3 regions of the Brevibacillus brevis NBRC 100599 genome follow, and region 3 is predicted to be linked to each of the others. Evidence: riboswitches for the same ligand, from Rfam matches in the RefSeq annotation. Region 3 holds a riboswitch; each other region holds the start of a gene.

Region 1 (4,511 bases), 1.3 Mb from region 3:
TCGTACTGGTGTGGTACCTTCTCCATTTCGCACTCGCGGACTACCCAGTCGTATAACGGGCGATGATCTTCGAATTCCAGCGAGCACAGGGAGTGTGTCACGCCCTCAATAGCATCCTCCAACGGATGAGCGAAGTCGTACATCGGATAGATGCACCATTTGTCGCCCGTGTTGTGATGCGTTGCATGGGAGATTCGATACAGAACCGGATCACGCATGTTGAAGTTCTGCGAAGCCATATCGATTTTCGCACGCAGCACTTTTTCCCCGTCCTTGAATTCCCCTTGGCGCATACGTGCAAACAGGTCCAGGTTTTCCTCCACAGACCGGCTGCGGAACGGACTATCTGTGCCTGGCTCTGTCCATGTTCCACGCATTTTACGCATGTCTTCAGGAGACAGATCGTCTACGTAAGCCAGACCTTTTTTAATCAACAGCACCGCTCGGTTGTACATCTCTTCAAAGTAATCAGATGCAAAAAACAACCCGTCCCATTCGAAGCCAAGCCATTGAACGTCCCTTTTGATGGCTTCTACGTATTCGATGTCTTCCTTCACCGGGTTCGTATCGTCAAAACGCAGGTTGGCCTTGCCGGAGAATTCTCGTGCCAACTCAAAGTTGAGGCAGATTGCTTTTGCATGTCCAATATGGAGATACCCGTTCGGTTCTGGGGGAAAGCGGGTAATGATTTCCTTTACTTTGCCCTCTTGCAAGTCATCAATCATGATATTGCGGATAAAATTGGATGCCGCTACCTTGTTTTCCAATGAAATCAACCTTTCACTTCACCTTTACATTCCATAATACTGATTCTCTTCCCAGAGTTCAACAAAATCGGGTCGTTGACCGACCCGCTCACGTCTCCCATTGCTGCCCCGTTTGCCATTGTGACCTGCAATACAGGTGAATAACAGAATCAATGGCTAAGCGCTGCTCCGTGATCCCACGAATCGTTTCGAGATGCTTAGAGGGAATCAGATGCAGCAAAGGCTGTTCAACATGATTGAACCGTTGGAATGCTTCCGCTGCAATCCGATCCCACTGCGGGTAATACCGAAGCAAATCATCGGGCATTACACGGGAGCGGTCCGTGTCGGACTCGGGCAAACACTCAAAAGGTTCATCCAAATTTAACGTTCCATAATCATCAGTCAGCTCTTCGCCCGGAAAAATATCCCGTGCAGCCAATTCCATATCATACATGGTCGGCACACAATTCGCATGAAAGCTGTGGTTCACGTACCTTGCCTTATCCCAACAAAGAATGTACTTTCCGAACTGGTTCTTAAACGAATATTTTTGTACGTCCTGTTTTCGTAATGAGTCAAGTCTTTCCACAAATGCAGGGTCCAATACTTGGTCCAAATCATCCTGTGCCCATACAATCGTTCCTTTTGGGATAAACCTTGTCGCAAACACACCGTACCCGATCTCATCGTTGATATAGCGCAATTCCGTATCGGGATGCATCATGGTCTTTGTTTCACTCCTTGGCAAATGTGCCTTTTTATCATCATAAGCAGCTTTGCCCCAGGAGGTGTGTGAATATCTGTCGAAAAATACATAGCATTCCTAACTATTTTTCCGGATTAAAATATTTTTCTTATTTACCACAAATGGTAAATAGTCTATATTATTGGCAAACGGAGTTTTAGGAACATTTTCCCACAACGATTGAATCAGTATATGTGTCATTTTATGCTTCACCCATTGATATCGAAACGGCATACCCGGGGAAATCCGGCGACGCAAAGCTACAGGGGCTACCTCCGCAACAGCGGACACGCTTGCCAGCTACCGAAGTATTGATGTAGGACGCGACCAATGATCCTATATCATTGGTCTTTTTTTGCGCTCATAATGTCTATTTTTGTCTACTTTTGTATGTTTGTGTATTTTTAACTTTTAAAGGAGGTGAGGCAACAGCGGATAGCCGGTTTAATGAATCATTATTCTTTTCATCATGAAGGAGGTTTCATAGGAATGTCATTCTGGAAGAAACTCTCGACCGTCGCGCTGACTGCTGTCATCGGGGTATCAACATTCTCTGGAGCACAAGCTGCTAACCGTCCAACATCGATGTCACCGAACGCAATGGTGACGACTCCTCACTATCTGGCTACGGCTGCGGCCCTGAAAACATTGGAAGACGGTGGAAATGCAGTAGATGCTGCTATTACAGCCGCTTCCACCTTAGCTGTTGTCTATCCTCATTACACAACCATTGGCGGAGATAACTTCTGGCTCATCTACAATGCCAAAACAAAAGAGCTGAAGGCGCTGAACGGCAGTGGTCGCGCAGGCGAAAAGGCAACCATCGACTATTACAAAGGCAAAGGCTACGAAAAAATCCCGTCCCGCGGTTATGAATCAGCAAACACTGTCCCTGGTGTCGTCTCCGGCTGGTGGGAGGCGTACAACTACGCCCATAAAAGCATGGGCAACAATAAGCTTCAATGGAACAGACTGCTGGAGCCTGCCATTGGATACGCCGAGAACGGATATCCCGTCTCCCCCAACCAAGTATATTGGACAAAATACGCGACAGATCCAACTGACAATGACTTGAAGAATCTTCAACGTTTTGATGGATTCCGCAAAACATTCCTGAAGCCCAACGGCGATCCTTATGCAGCGGGCGAAATTCTCAAACAAAAGGATCTTGCCAATACTTTGCGAATCATTGCGAAAAAAGGCGCTGACGGTTTTTATAAAGGAGAAGTTGCTAAAAAAATCGTAGCAGACATGAAAGCCAACGGCGGATTGCTCACGTTGAAAGATTTTGAGAAGCATACCTCCACTTGGGCAGATCCCATTACGGTAGACTACCGTGGCTACAAAGCGTATAACGTTCCACCTAACTCCCAAGGCATGGCATCGCTCTCTATTCTTAATGTTTTGAATAACTTTGACCTCAAAAGCATGGGTGAAGGAACACCTGATTACTACCACACGATTGTGGAAGCTACCAAACAGGCTTTCGCTGACCGCGACAAATGGCTGACTGACCCCGCCTTTGCGGATATCCCTGTGGATGAGCTGTTGTCCAAGCAGCACGGGAAAGATTTAGCTGCGCGCATTGATATGAAGCAAGCAGCCAAATCCGTAGAACCGCTTGATCCAAAAGGCGATACAACCTGGTTCGGGATCGTCGACAAAGATGGAAATGCCGTGTCCATCATTCAGAGTCACTACTTTGACTGGGGTTCTGGCATCGTAGCGAAAGATACGGGTGTCCTTTTACAAAACCGCGGAAGCTACTTCTCTCTGGATTCCAAACACATCAATCACTTGGAACCAGGAAAACGCACCTTCCACACCATTAACCCAGCTATGCTCTTTAAAGGGGACAAGCCTTATCTTCTTTACGGAACACAAGGGGGAGAAGGACAACCGCAAACGCAAGCCGCTCTCGTCACACGCATCGTAGACTTTGGTTTCAGCGTGCAAGACGCAATCGAAGCGCCAAGATGGCTGCATGGACGCAACTGGGGATCTGCTTCCAACAATCTCAAGGTGGAAAGCCGCATCCCTCAAGAAGTCCTGGACGAGCTCATTAAACGTGGGCATCCAGTCGAAAAGCTGGAAGCAGCCTATACCGATGCGATGGGACAGTCCGGCGCAATCCTGATTGACCCGCAAACCAATGTAAAATTTGGCGGTGCTGACCCTCGCGGTGAAGGCGCAGCAATGGGCTATTAATATATTGTCAGACTGCTGAGCTCATCTCAGCAGTCTGCCTGTTTCTATTTCGCATTCACGGATTAGGAGTGGACAAACCTATGTTTTTGTTCAACAAACTCAGGAACAAAATGATTCTTTGGTTTCTCGTCGTGGCCGTCATTCCACTTACTGCCGTTTCGTTGTTTATCACGAGCAGCTTTTCATCCATTCTCATTGATAAACAAAAATCATCCTATGTTGACCTTACTTCCAGTACAGCCATAGCGATGGATCAATATCTGGACCGGCGTATGACAGAAATTCAAATTTTAGCCCGCACCTCGGATATTCAATCCGATGATGCAGCAGCAAAAAATGAATTTATTCGCAAGTTTACCGAGGAAATGAAGCTGTATGACGGAAACACGTTTATCGCAAGCGATGGAAAAGTAACGGCTGATACGTTCCCCAAAAGCGTTGGAATCAATCTTGGCGAGCGCCAATTCTTCAAAGACGGTATGCAGGACAAGCCCAGCTTCTCCGATGTTCTTGTTGCGAAGACAACCGGCAATCGCTCTATCATCGTCGCTTCCCCTGTAAAAGGGAAAAACAACGAGAAGCTTGGTGTCTTGACCGGGCTCGTCAATGTAGATGACTTCACAGCTACCTTTCTCAAAGATTTGAAAGTAGGCAACGATGGTTATCCGATTCTCGTTGATAACAAGAACCAAATTCAGTACCACCCTACCCAGGATCTGATCGGAAAACCGCTTGCGGAATCCGCTCTGCCGCAACCATTAACGGAAATCCTTCAATCAGGAAAAACAGAAAAGGGCTCATACAGCTAC
Region 2 (4,511 bases), 1.0 Mb from region 3:
ACTCATCATCTGTTTATGCATAAACGTTTTCGTGATCAAAAGGGAAACTTATCCGGGGCAACGAATGAGTGAATGGAGGAATTCCATAGGAGAAGTCTGTTGGAGGGATTATGAAAACAATTTATTTGGTACGTCATTGTCAGGCTGCTGGCCAAGAACCCGAAGCCTTGCTCACGGAAAAGGGAGAAGTACAAGCTCGGGAGCTTGCCACCTTCTTCGCTGGTTCCCCCATTGATCGAATCATTTCGAGTCCGTATCATCGGGCGGTTGCTACCATCCAGCCACTTGCACAGGAACGCAGAATCGTGGTTGAAGAAGACACGCGCTTGGTCGAGCGTGTCCTTAGCGGAGTACCACGTGAGGATTGGTTCGAGCGACTCCGCGATACGTTCGATGACTTGACTCTTGAGCTTGAAGGAGGCGAATCCAGTCTTACTGCTATCAACCGGGCAAATTCGCTGCTCACTGAGATTTTGGCAGACGTGCATAAAAACATTGTGCTTGTTAGTCACGGATGCCTACTGGCCTTGCTCATGAAATCAATAGATAATCGCTTTGGCTTTCACGATTGGGAGAAATTAAGCAATCCAGATGTCTTCAAGCTTACCTGCCATTTAGAAACCAGAGAGCTCGTCCGCATATGGTCGTAAACGAATAAAAACAGTTACAAGGGGCAGCTCATCTGATTGCCTCCTGTAACTGTTTTTGTGGGATGGACTCTATTCCGATAATGCTCTGTAACTCATCGCACGGCAGTCGCTGAACGATTCTAATAAAATGCTCCGCCAATATCGGATCAAATTGGGTACCGGAGCCCCTTTTGATTTCTTGAAGCGCTTCCTCCACAGGCAAGCCTTTTCGATAAGGCCTGTCCGCAACCATCGCATCGAAAGCGTCTGAAATCGCTAAAATTCTCGCCATCAGCGGAATCTCATCCCCGGCTAAACCATCCGGATAGCCCCTTCCATCTATACGCTCATGATGGGAGCGGATCGCAGGAAGCAATTCATTGAACATCCCTGCTTGCAAAATGATTTCGTAACCAATGACCGTGTGCTGCTTGATCTTGTCATACTCTTCTGGAGTGAGCTTTCCTTTTTTATTGAGAATTTCGTCTTCGATGCCAATTTTTCCAATGTCGTGCAGGATTCCCCCGATATAAACATCCTCCACTTTTCGTTCGGCCAAACCAATATCTCTCGCAATTTCTCTTCCCCAGTAAGCTACACGCTGAGAATGTCCACTTGTGTATCGATCTCGTGCGTCAATGGAAGCAGCCATCGTCGTTAAGAAGTTGTGATTGAATGATTTGACCTCTTCCACTTTTTGTTGAAGCCTTTGAAGATTGTCATAGTAATGATGAAAAACGTAGCTGATCGTAATAAACGCAATCATCATAGGAATTAGTGTTAACGGACCATATAACTCTACTAATCGTGAACCTACCCCGGCAAGAATTAAAAGCAACAAGTAAGTCGAGGTAAAGCCTTTTGCCATCATCTTTACGGTTCGCGCCCAGGTCATTTGATGAAAATAGGAGATACCCAATCCACATAAAGTCAGGTTCACAAACCAATACACAACAGCCAAAAACAAATCGCTAATAATGGGAGAAACAGTTCCGAAGCCCTCGATCCAATCCTTCAAAAACGCTACTGTCCATATAGTCATTAACAACTGCCCAATGTTAATAATAGCTTTTAGCGGATTAAACCTTACCAGGAAAGCAATGATTAAAGATTCAATAACAGCAGCCCATACTCCGACCCAGACTCCGTACAACAAGATACCCGAAAAGATTACAGCATTGTTCACTGTTAAAATCGTATTAGATATACGCACGGGAGCAAAACAAGAAAAAATGGTCAGGAGGGTGTAGGTAGATAATACCCCCCAATGCTCACGAGCAGCCCATTCAGATGAAGATGTGTAAAAAATATAGATTGCTGCAATGACAAATCCAACCTGGACAACAATCCCTTTTATCCAAACCGCAAAATCAGTTTTTTGTCGCATAACTTTTACCTTCGCGAAGTTGTAGTAATGAAATCGGTTTATTCATCAATCGCTGAACAAGTAAAAAGGCACCTAACATAATAAAAATATCGCCGATGCTAATAATCCGCGGAATGAAAGATGGCATGTAAATGACATCCGTCAAAAACGGAAAATTCGAACTTTCCGTCAATACACTATGCTTGAAATTCGTTCCGTTTATAACAGGCTCTAAATCATAAGGAAGCTTTGCTGCTTGAACTAAATCGATTGGCATTTTTCCATTGTTAGACCAAATTGCAATCGCATTCAGAAACCAGCCGATTAAAAAAATCCGCATATCTTCAAATTCTCGATTAAAAACGAGGAAGGCCAAAATAAACACATACGCGATCGATATGAAAATGCCACCGATCGTAGGGAAGAAAACTGCACAAGACTGCAGCAATATGGTAACGATAAGAAGTTTCATTTGGTTGAACTTAGGTAATTCTTTGATTCTTCCCCCTCGCAGCAATGCTACGAGAAAAGATAGGGCAATTACATCCAATAGCATGTTGTTTCCTCCAAGCTTGAAGAAAAAACACCACTCAGCCAAGCGGTGTTTGTTTCTCCGATACGCTTATTTATCCAATATGGAAGTTTGCAGAAGTAGCTGCTACGATTGCTACCACCATCATAATTGCCGCGAACCATTTTTTCATTTTCTTTTCCCCTCCTTCAAGCATAGTGGAGAAAGCTGGCTTCGCTACTGTCCGTGATGCAGAGGCCAAGCGACCAAGTACAGCCCCTGCTCCCCTTTCCTTTTCCATTACGGAAAAGGCTGGATTCGCTACTGGCTCCATACGGACCAAGCGACCAGATACAGTCCGTACTTCTTCGCTTCTTTCCTACCTTTATTTTACACATAAGTGACAAAATTCGGCAATCATAGATTCATAGTCTATTCGATTTAATTGCAGATAGTTCTATTTAACTAGAACTATGTTCACACCAGCGCCGCCAAGATCGCTTTTTGTGCGTGCAATCTATTTTCAGCCTGATCAAAAATGACAGAGCGCGATCCGTCGATGACCCCGGTTGTCACTTCCTCCCCACGATGTGCTGGCAAGCAGTGCAAGAAGAGATAATCACGGTCTGCCGCTGCTACCAATTTTTCGTTCACTTGATAGTCGGCAAATGCTTTCAATCGCACCTCATTTTCTTCTTCAAAACCCATACTAGTCCAAACGTCCGTGTATACAGCATCTGCCCCCATGACAGCCTCTATCGGATCAGTGGTCACCATCATTTTTCCACCGCTTTGTTTCGCGTACCCTGTAGCTTTTGCGACAATGGTTGTATCCATTTCGTAGCCTACCGGAGTCGCCACCCGTACATCAAGACCTAGCAGAGCTGCGCCCAGCACCAGTGAGTTCGCCACATTATTGCCGTCTCCTACGTAGGCAAGCTTGATTCCTTTTAGCTTGCCCTTATGCTCCCAGATCGTCAGCAGATCAGCCAATGCCTGACAAGGATGGTACAGATCAGTCAAACCATTGATAATGGGGATCGACGCGTGCAGAGCAAGCTCTTCTACATAGGAGTGGGAAAAGGTACGAATCATGATGGCATCCACGTACCGAGAGAGAACTTTTGCTGTGTCGCTGATCGGCTCCCCACGTCCGAGCTGAAGCTCTTTTCCGCTCATGAACATACCCAAGCCGCCCAACTGGTGCATCCCTACTTCAAAGGAGACACGCGTGCGGGTCGAAGCCTTGTCAAAGATCATTCCCAACGTCTTGCCTTGCAGAGGCTGGAATGGCTGACCCAGCTTTTGCAATTGCTTGACGTGAGCAGACAGATGGAGCAGCTCCATCAATTCTTCCCCGTTGAATTCATCGACGCGCAGGAAGTCCTTTCCTTTATGCTTTTGTAACGGCAAGTTTTGAAAGTGTTCCAATATCTTCACTGGCTGCATGCGAGCCACCTCTTTTCTTCAGAATAGACCTCACGTATAACTCGAACGTATCGACAGCGGAGAACAATGGCACACCCTGTTGTACCATCCTGCTTCGCAGGGCAAATCCTGTCCGGCCCTGACGATTGCCTTTCGTCGCAGTAACGAGAGCGAAGGCCGCTTCTTCCTTTTGCAACAGCTCGATCCACGCCGCTTCATCTGCCACGATATGCTTCACGACAATTTCTTTGGATGCCAGCCACTCGGCCGTTCCGGGAGTCGCCGCCAGTTCCGCCCCGTCAGCTTGGAGTCGCCCCAGCAGCTCTCTTACAGCTTCCTGCTTATCTCCATCTGCCAGAGAAATCATGACCAACTGACCTTTTTGCCAGTCGCCGTACAAATTGTCCTTGAAAGCAAAGGCTTTGCCTGCTGCCTCTTCGAAAGAATGCCCCAAGCCAAGAACTTCGCCCGTCGATTTCATCTCTGGACCCAGTACCGGGTCTACACCGTTTAGCTTAATCGTGGAGAAAACCGGCGCCTTAACGACTGCAAACGGAATCTCTGGCAATAGCCCTGT
Region 3 (4,511 bases):
GGGTTGTTGTTCTCACTGCTGGTGCTCGCTTTTGAATTCTTTATCGAAATACCCGCCGATGCAGATTGGCTGACCGATATGGAGATGGCTTTGTTTTCTGCCAGCTTTACGTTGCTTGCCTTTTATCTGCTCGGACTTACCTTTGCCTTTTCACGCCACCAAAAGGCAGGGAAGATCAATCACCAAATCATCATCTATGTATGGTTGGGTGCGATCTTGTTTCACTTATTCCTGCTCATCAGCAATTTGTCCAATCAGCATGTGTACAAGGCAGGGATCATTCTATTTTTAGGACCATTATTTTTAACTGTCTACCATTTTATCACGTACTTGGCAGCTTTGCGCGAGGAGCGTGAGGAGCAGGAGGCAGCTACAACAGCTACGCTTGAGCGCACGGCCTACCAGATGATTCTGGAGGGTGGGCGTGTATACAGCGAGCTGAGTCGCCTGAAAACAGAATATCCAGAAGTGGAGCAAATGCTTCGTGCCAACGATTTTCACGATAAACTGGAGCGCTATGCTTTGGAAATGCAGCAGTATTTGCAGGTGAAGCATTTTGAGCGTAAAGACGTGGAGCTCTTGGAGGGTCACTATTATTTCTTGGAAAACTTGCTGAGCTTGGCGAAACAACATCCGGGAATAATCGAGTCCCGCGTATATAGCCGCCGAGGTGACAATTGATGGGTACAAAGGAGAGGGAAGCGGATGTTTTGGAAAAAAGACAAAGGCCTGGCAGAAAAAGAGACAGCAGCGACGACAGCCACAACCACAATGGCAGGACAGCAAGACGCATGGAAACATGAGCTTCGCGGTCTTTACGAACAGCTGGGTGCAATCCTCGCTTCGGACCAAGCAATGAACGCCGATTCCGATCAAATGGTGCGATTGGTGACGAGGATGAAGCGTGCCGTAGAGAATATCCAGGCCATTAACGAGCGGGATGATGAATCTGCGAGCCAGTTGTCGGTTCGAGGAGAGCGCCTGACAGACATCTGTAAACAATCGGTAGCGCGTGCAGATGAAGGCAAGAAGGCTATGACGGACGTTGTGGAAGTCATGAGCCTGCTCGACAAAGAATCGGTTCATACGTCCAAGTCCATGAGCCGCTTGGAAGAGCGTTCTTCGGAAATTACGAGTATTGTCAAGGTAATCAGCGACATTACGAATCAGACTAACCTTCTCGCTCTGAATGCAGCGATAGAAGCTGCACGTGCGGGGGAACAAGGCCGAGGCTTTGCTGTCGTAGCGGATGAAGTACGGAAGCTGGCAGAGATGACAGCGAACTCGACCAAGACGATTGCGGAATTGATCGGCAAGATTCAAGAAGAAATCAAAGAAGCATTGTCCAACAGTGAAAAAAGCAGCAGTGCGATCAAAAATGGACTTTCCATCAGCAAGGATGCTGCACAGAAGACGGATCAGATCGCGAACGCTTTCCAGGTACTGAACGTCGAAGTGGCGGGTGTGATGGAAATCATCGCGCATCAAAAGCATTTTGCTGACGATGTGTCCCAGCAGGTAAGTGAGGCAAAGGGCTTACTGGACGAGCTGAATGAAGGCATGACCAAGCACGTAAGAGACGCCAACGCGGTAGAGCAAATGCTCGCGACGAGCGTAAAGGATGTCAAAAAGTTATTGTGATCATGAGGAAGAAAAATTAGGAGTCCGTATCCAAGCGATGCGGACTTTTTGATATTTGTTCTTTCCTTTCACGAAATATTTACATGTTTACGTTTGACTATTCGAAATGGAGTACTATAATCAAAGTATGTTTCTCCATATCTTTCCTTTTTTCGACAAAATCTTATCAGCATTCGCTATGAATGGGCAAACCCATTGAAAAGTGGGGACGCAAAGCCACGGGCCTAATGTACACGTTACGATGGCAGCCGGGTTGCCAACGAGCAGTGTATTTTGCTGTTTTAGTATGACGGCTCCTTTCATGCGAAAGGGGCCTCTTTATTTTTCAAAAGGGAGTGGTTGTAGCATGTCAATCCTTCAAACACTGGACAAGCAGTACATCAATGGGGAGTGGCGCGACGGACTTGGCGCGAAGACATTGCAAGATATCAACCCTTACAACGGGGAAATCATCGCAGAATTCAAAATGGCAAATCTGGAGGATATCGACGCGGCTTACAAGGCGGCAGCCAACGCGAAAAAAGAGTGGGATGAAGTGAATGCCTATACCAAATCCCGAATGTTGGAGCGTGCAGTTCGCTATATCGAAGAGCATGAAGAAGAAATCATTCAGATCATCATTCGTGAACTAGGTGGAACCCGACTGAAGGCATTTTTTGAGATCGGGCTTGTGAAGGATATTATTCGCGAAGCGGCTACGTTCCCGGTGCGCATGGAAGGAAAAATTCTCCCTTCTCCCGTAGACGGAAAGGAAAATCGCTTGTATCGGATTCCCGCAGGAGTTGTCGGTGTCATCAGTCCGTTCAACTTCCCGTTCTATCTGTCGATGAAGTCCGTAGCTCCAGCTCTTGGCGCGGGCAACGGTGTCGTCCTCAAACCGCATGAGCACACGCCAATCACGGGTGGGACTCTCATCGCGAAAATTTTTGAAGAAGTAGGTCTGCCCAAAGGCTTGATCAACGTCGTTGTAACGGATATTGCTGAAATTGGCGATGGGTTTGTCTCCCACCCGATTCCGCGCATCCTTTCGTTTACAGGCTCTAGCCAAGTAGGAAGCCATATCGCGCAAGTGGCAGCGAAGCATTTCAAGAAGGCGATTTTGGAGCTAGGTGGCAATAGTGCCCTCATTGTTTTGGAGGATGCGGATCTCCAGTATGCCGTCAATGCAGCGGTATTCAGCCGCTTTACCCACCAAGGTCAGATTTGCATGTCGGCTAACCGGGTTCTGGTTCACCAAGATGTATACGATAAATTCCTCGATCTGTATGTGGAAAAAGTATCTGGTCTCAAGGTAGGCGACCCAAATGATCCAGACACGGTAATCGGTCCACTCATCAATCAACGGCAAGTCGCCAACCTGATGGCAACGATCGATGAGGCGATACGCGAAGGAGCCGTTCCTGCACTGAAAGGGGAAGTAAAAGGAAACGTGGTCGAGCCGATTGTTTTGACAGGAGTGACCACAGACATGTCGATTGCATCCAAAGAGCTGTTTGGTCCGGCTGTTTGCATCATGTCGTTTGCTTCCGAGGAAGAAGCAATTCGCATGGCGAACGAAACACCATTTGGATTGTCCGGGGCGATTCATACCCGCGATCTGGAGAGAGGTGCCCAGATGGCCAAGCGCATTGAGACCGGCATGATTCATATCAACGATGGAACGATCAATGACGAACCAATTGTGGCGTTCGGCGGTGAAAAGCATTCCGGATTGGGACGCTTGAATGGTCAATGGAGCCTAGAAGAGTTTACTACGCTAAAATGGATTTCGGTTCAGCACAAAAAGCGTCAATTTCCGTACTAATGCTAGCAAAAGATAGAGGTGAAGAGGGTCATGAACGGATACGAAGGATGGAACGAAACAGAAGCCTCCGAAAAGGGGAAAAATGCAGAACTTCTCGAGGCTTTCATCAAGGTTGCTCCCTATTTAAATGATTTGCTCAACGATGACATTACCATTGGGGTCTACGACACGGAAAAGCTATTGCGCAATGTGCCTGCCCAAACATTTTCCCTGCAGGTAAAGTCTGGTGATCCACTCCAGGAGGGAGATGTGATCACGAACGCGATTCGAAAAAACACCAAGCAGGCAATGATGGTTCCCAAGGAATTATTTGGTTTTCCTCTCGTCGCACGGGCGATCCCCTTGCATGATCACACGGGAAAAGTTATCGGCGGTGTTGGCATTGGTTCGAGTATGGAACGAGCCAATGAGCTGTATGAAATTGCCGCAAATCTCTCGAGCGTCGTCGAGCAGGTCAGTGCCACCACACACGAGATGGCCGTGCAGATCGGGAATTTGAACGAGCAAATGAAGGCGATCTCAGAGCAAGCCAATGATGTGAGCCAAAGTACAACTGAGATCGAGCAAATTACACTCGCCGTGAAAAAAATCGCTGATCAAAGTAACATTTTGGGACTAAATGCGAGCATTGAGGCTGCGAGAGTAGGAGATGCAGGGCGTGGATTCGCTGTCGTCGCGAATGAGGTTCGCAATATGGCGACAGATTCACGGACGAATGCAGACAAAATCAAGCAAACCACGGATTCCATCCGGGATTTGATAACCCTGCTACAAAATTCGATTGAATTGATCAATCAAACCATGGAGAGTCAGGCAGCCGCTACGGAGGAAATTTCTGCGACGATGGTCGAAGTGAGCGACAATACGAATAAGCTGGCAGGGCTTGCCCAAGAAGTGTTTGAAATAAAGTAAGCCCATACATGTAACAAAATTCCCCTCTCAGGAGTCTAACTCTAGAGAGGGGAATTTTTCCTTTAGTCCTTATTTGTGGTGGGTAGTGGATGCTCCAGCATATAGCGATACACCGGTACTTCATCGCCCTTTTCAACGGGCAGGAAGTTAAACG

What was found. Region 3 has a riboswitch for cyclic di-GMP ahead of BBR47_RS21835 (aldehyde dehydrogenase family protein). Riboswitches for the same ligand answer to the same signal wherever they lie in the genome.
Region 1: linked by a shared signal. The riboswitch ahead of ggt (gamma-glutamyltransferase) and the one ahead of BBR47_RS21835 (aldehyde dehydrogenase family protein) in region 3 are both predicted to bind cyclic di-GMP.
Region 2: linked by a shared signal. The riboswitch ahead of BBR47_RS31025 (hypothetical protein) and the one ahead of BBR47_RS21835 (aldehyde dehydrogenase family protein) in region 3 are both predicted to bind cyclic di-GMP.

The regions. Positions count from the first base shown of each region.
Region 1 is NC_012491.1:5,866,122-5,870,632, forward strand. It holds gene BBR47_RS27745 (glutamine--tRNA ligase/YqeY domain fusion protein) at 1-776, opposite strand, end outside; gene BBR47_RS27750 (SET domain-containing protein) at 856-1,473, opposite strand; cyclic di-GMP riboswitch class I at 1,714-1,802, shown strand; gene ggt (gamma-glutamyltransferase) at 1,984-3,702, shown strand; gene BBR47_RS27760 (methyl-accepting chemotaxis protein) at 3,783-4,511, shown strand, end outside.
Region 2 is NC_012491.1:5,609,580-5,614,090, forward strand. It holds gene BBR47_RS26505 (histidine phosphatase family protein) at 111-650, shown strand; gene BBR47_RS26510 (HD-GYP domain-containing protein) at 679-2,016, opposite strand; gene BBR47_RS26515 (DUF5317 domain-containing protein) at 2,000-2,551, opposite strand; gene BBR47_RS31025 (hypothetical protein) at 2,622-2,840, opposite strand; cyclic di-GMP riboswitch class II at 2,810-2,891, opposite strand; gene argF (ornithine carbamoyltransferase) at 2,984-3,955, opposite strand; gene carB (carbamoyl-phosphate synthase (glutamine-hydrolyzing) large subunit) at 3,900-4,511, opposite strand, start outside.
Region 3 is NC_012491.1:4,599,189-4,603,699, reverse strand. It holds gene BBR47_RS21850 (hypothetical protein) at 1-681, shown strand, start outside; gene BBR47_RS21845 (methyl-accepting chemotaxis protein) at 706-1,641, shown strand; cyclic di-GMP riboswitch class I at 1,817-1,902, shown strand; gene BBR47_RS21835 (aldehyde dehydrogenase family protein) at 1,988-3,445, shown strand; gene BBR47_RS21830 (methyl-accepting chemotaxis protein) at 3,476-4,357, shown strand; gene BBR47_RS21825 (M14 family metallopeptidase) at 4,420-4,511, opposite strand, start outside.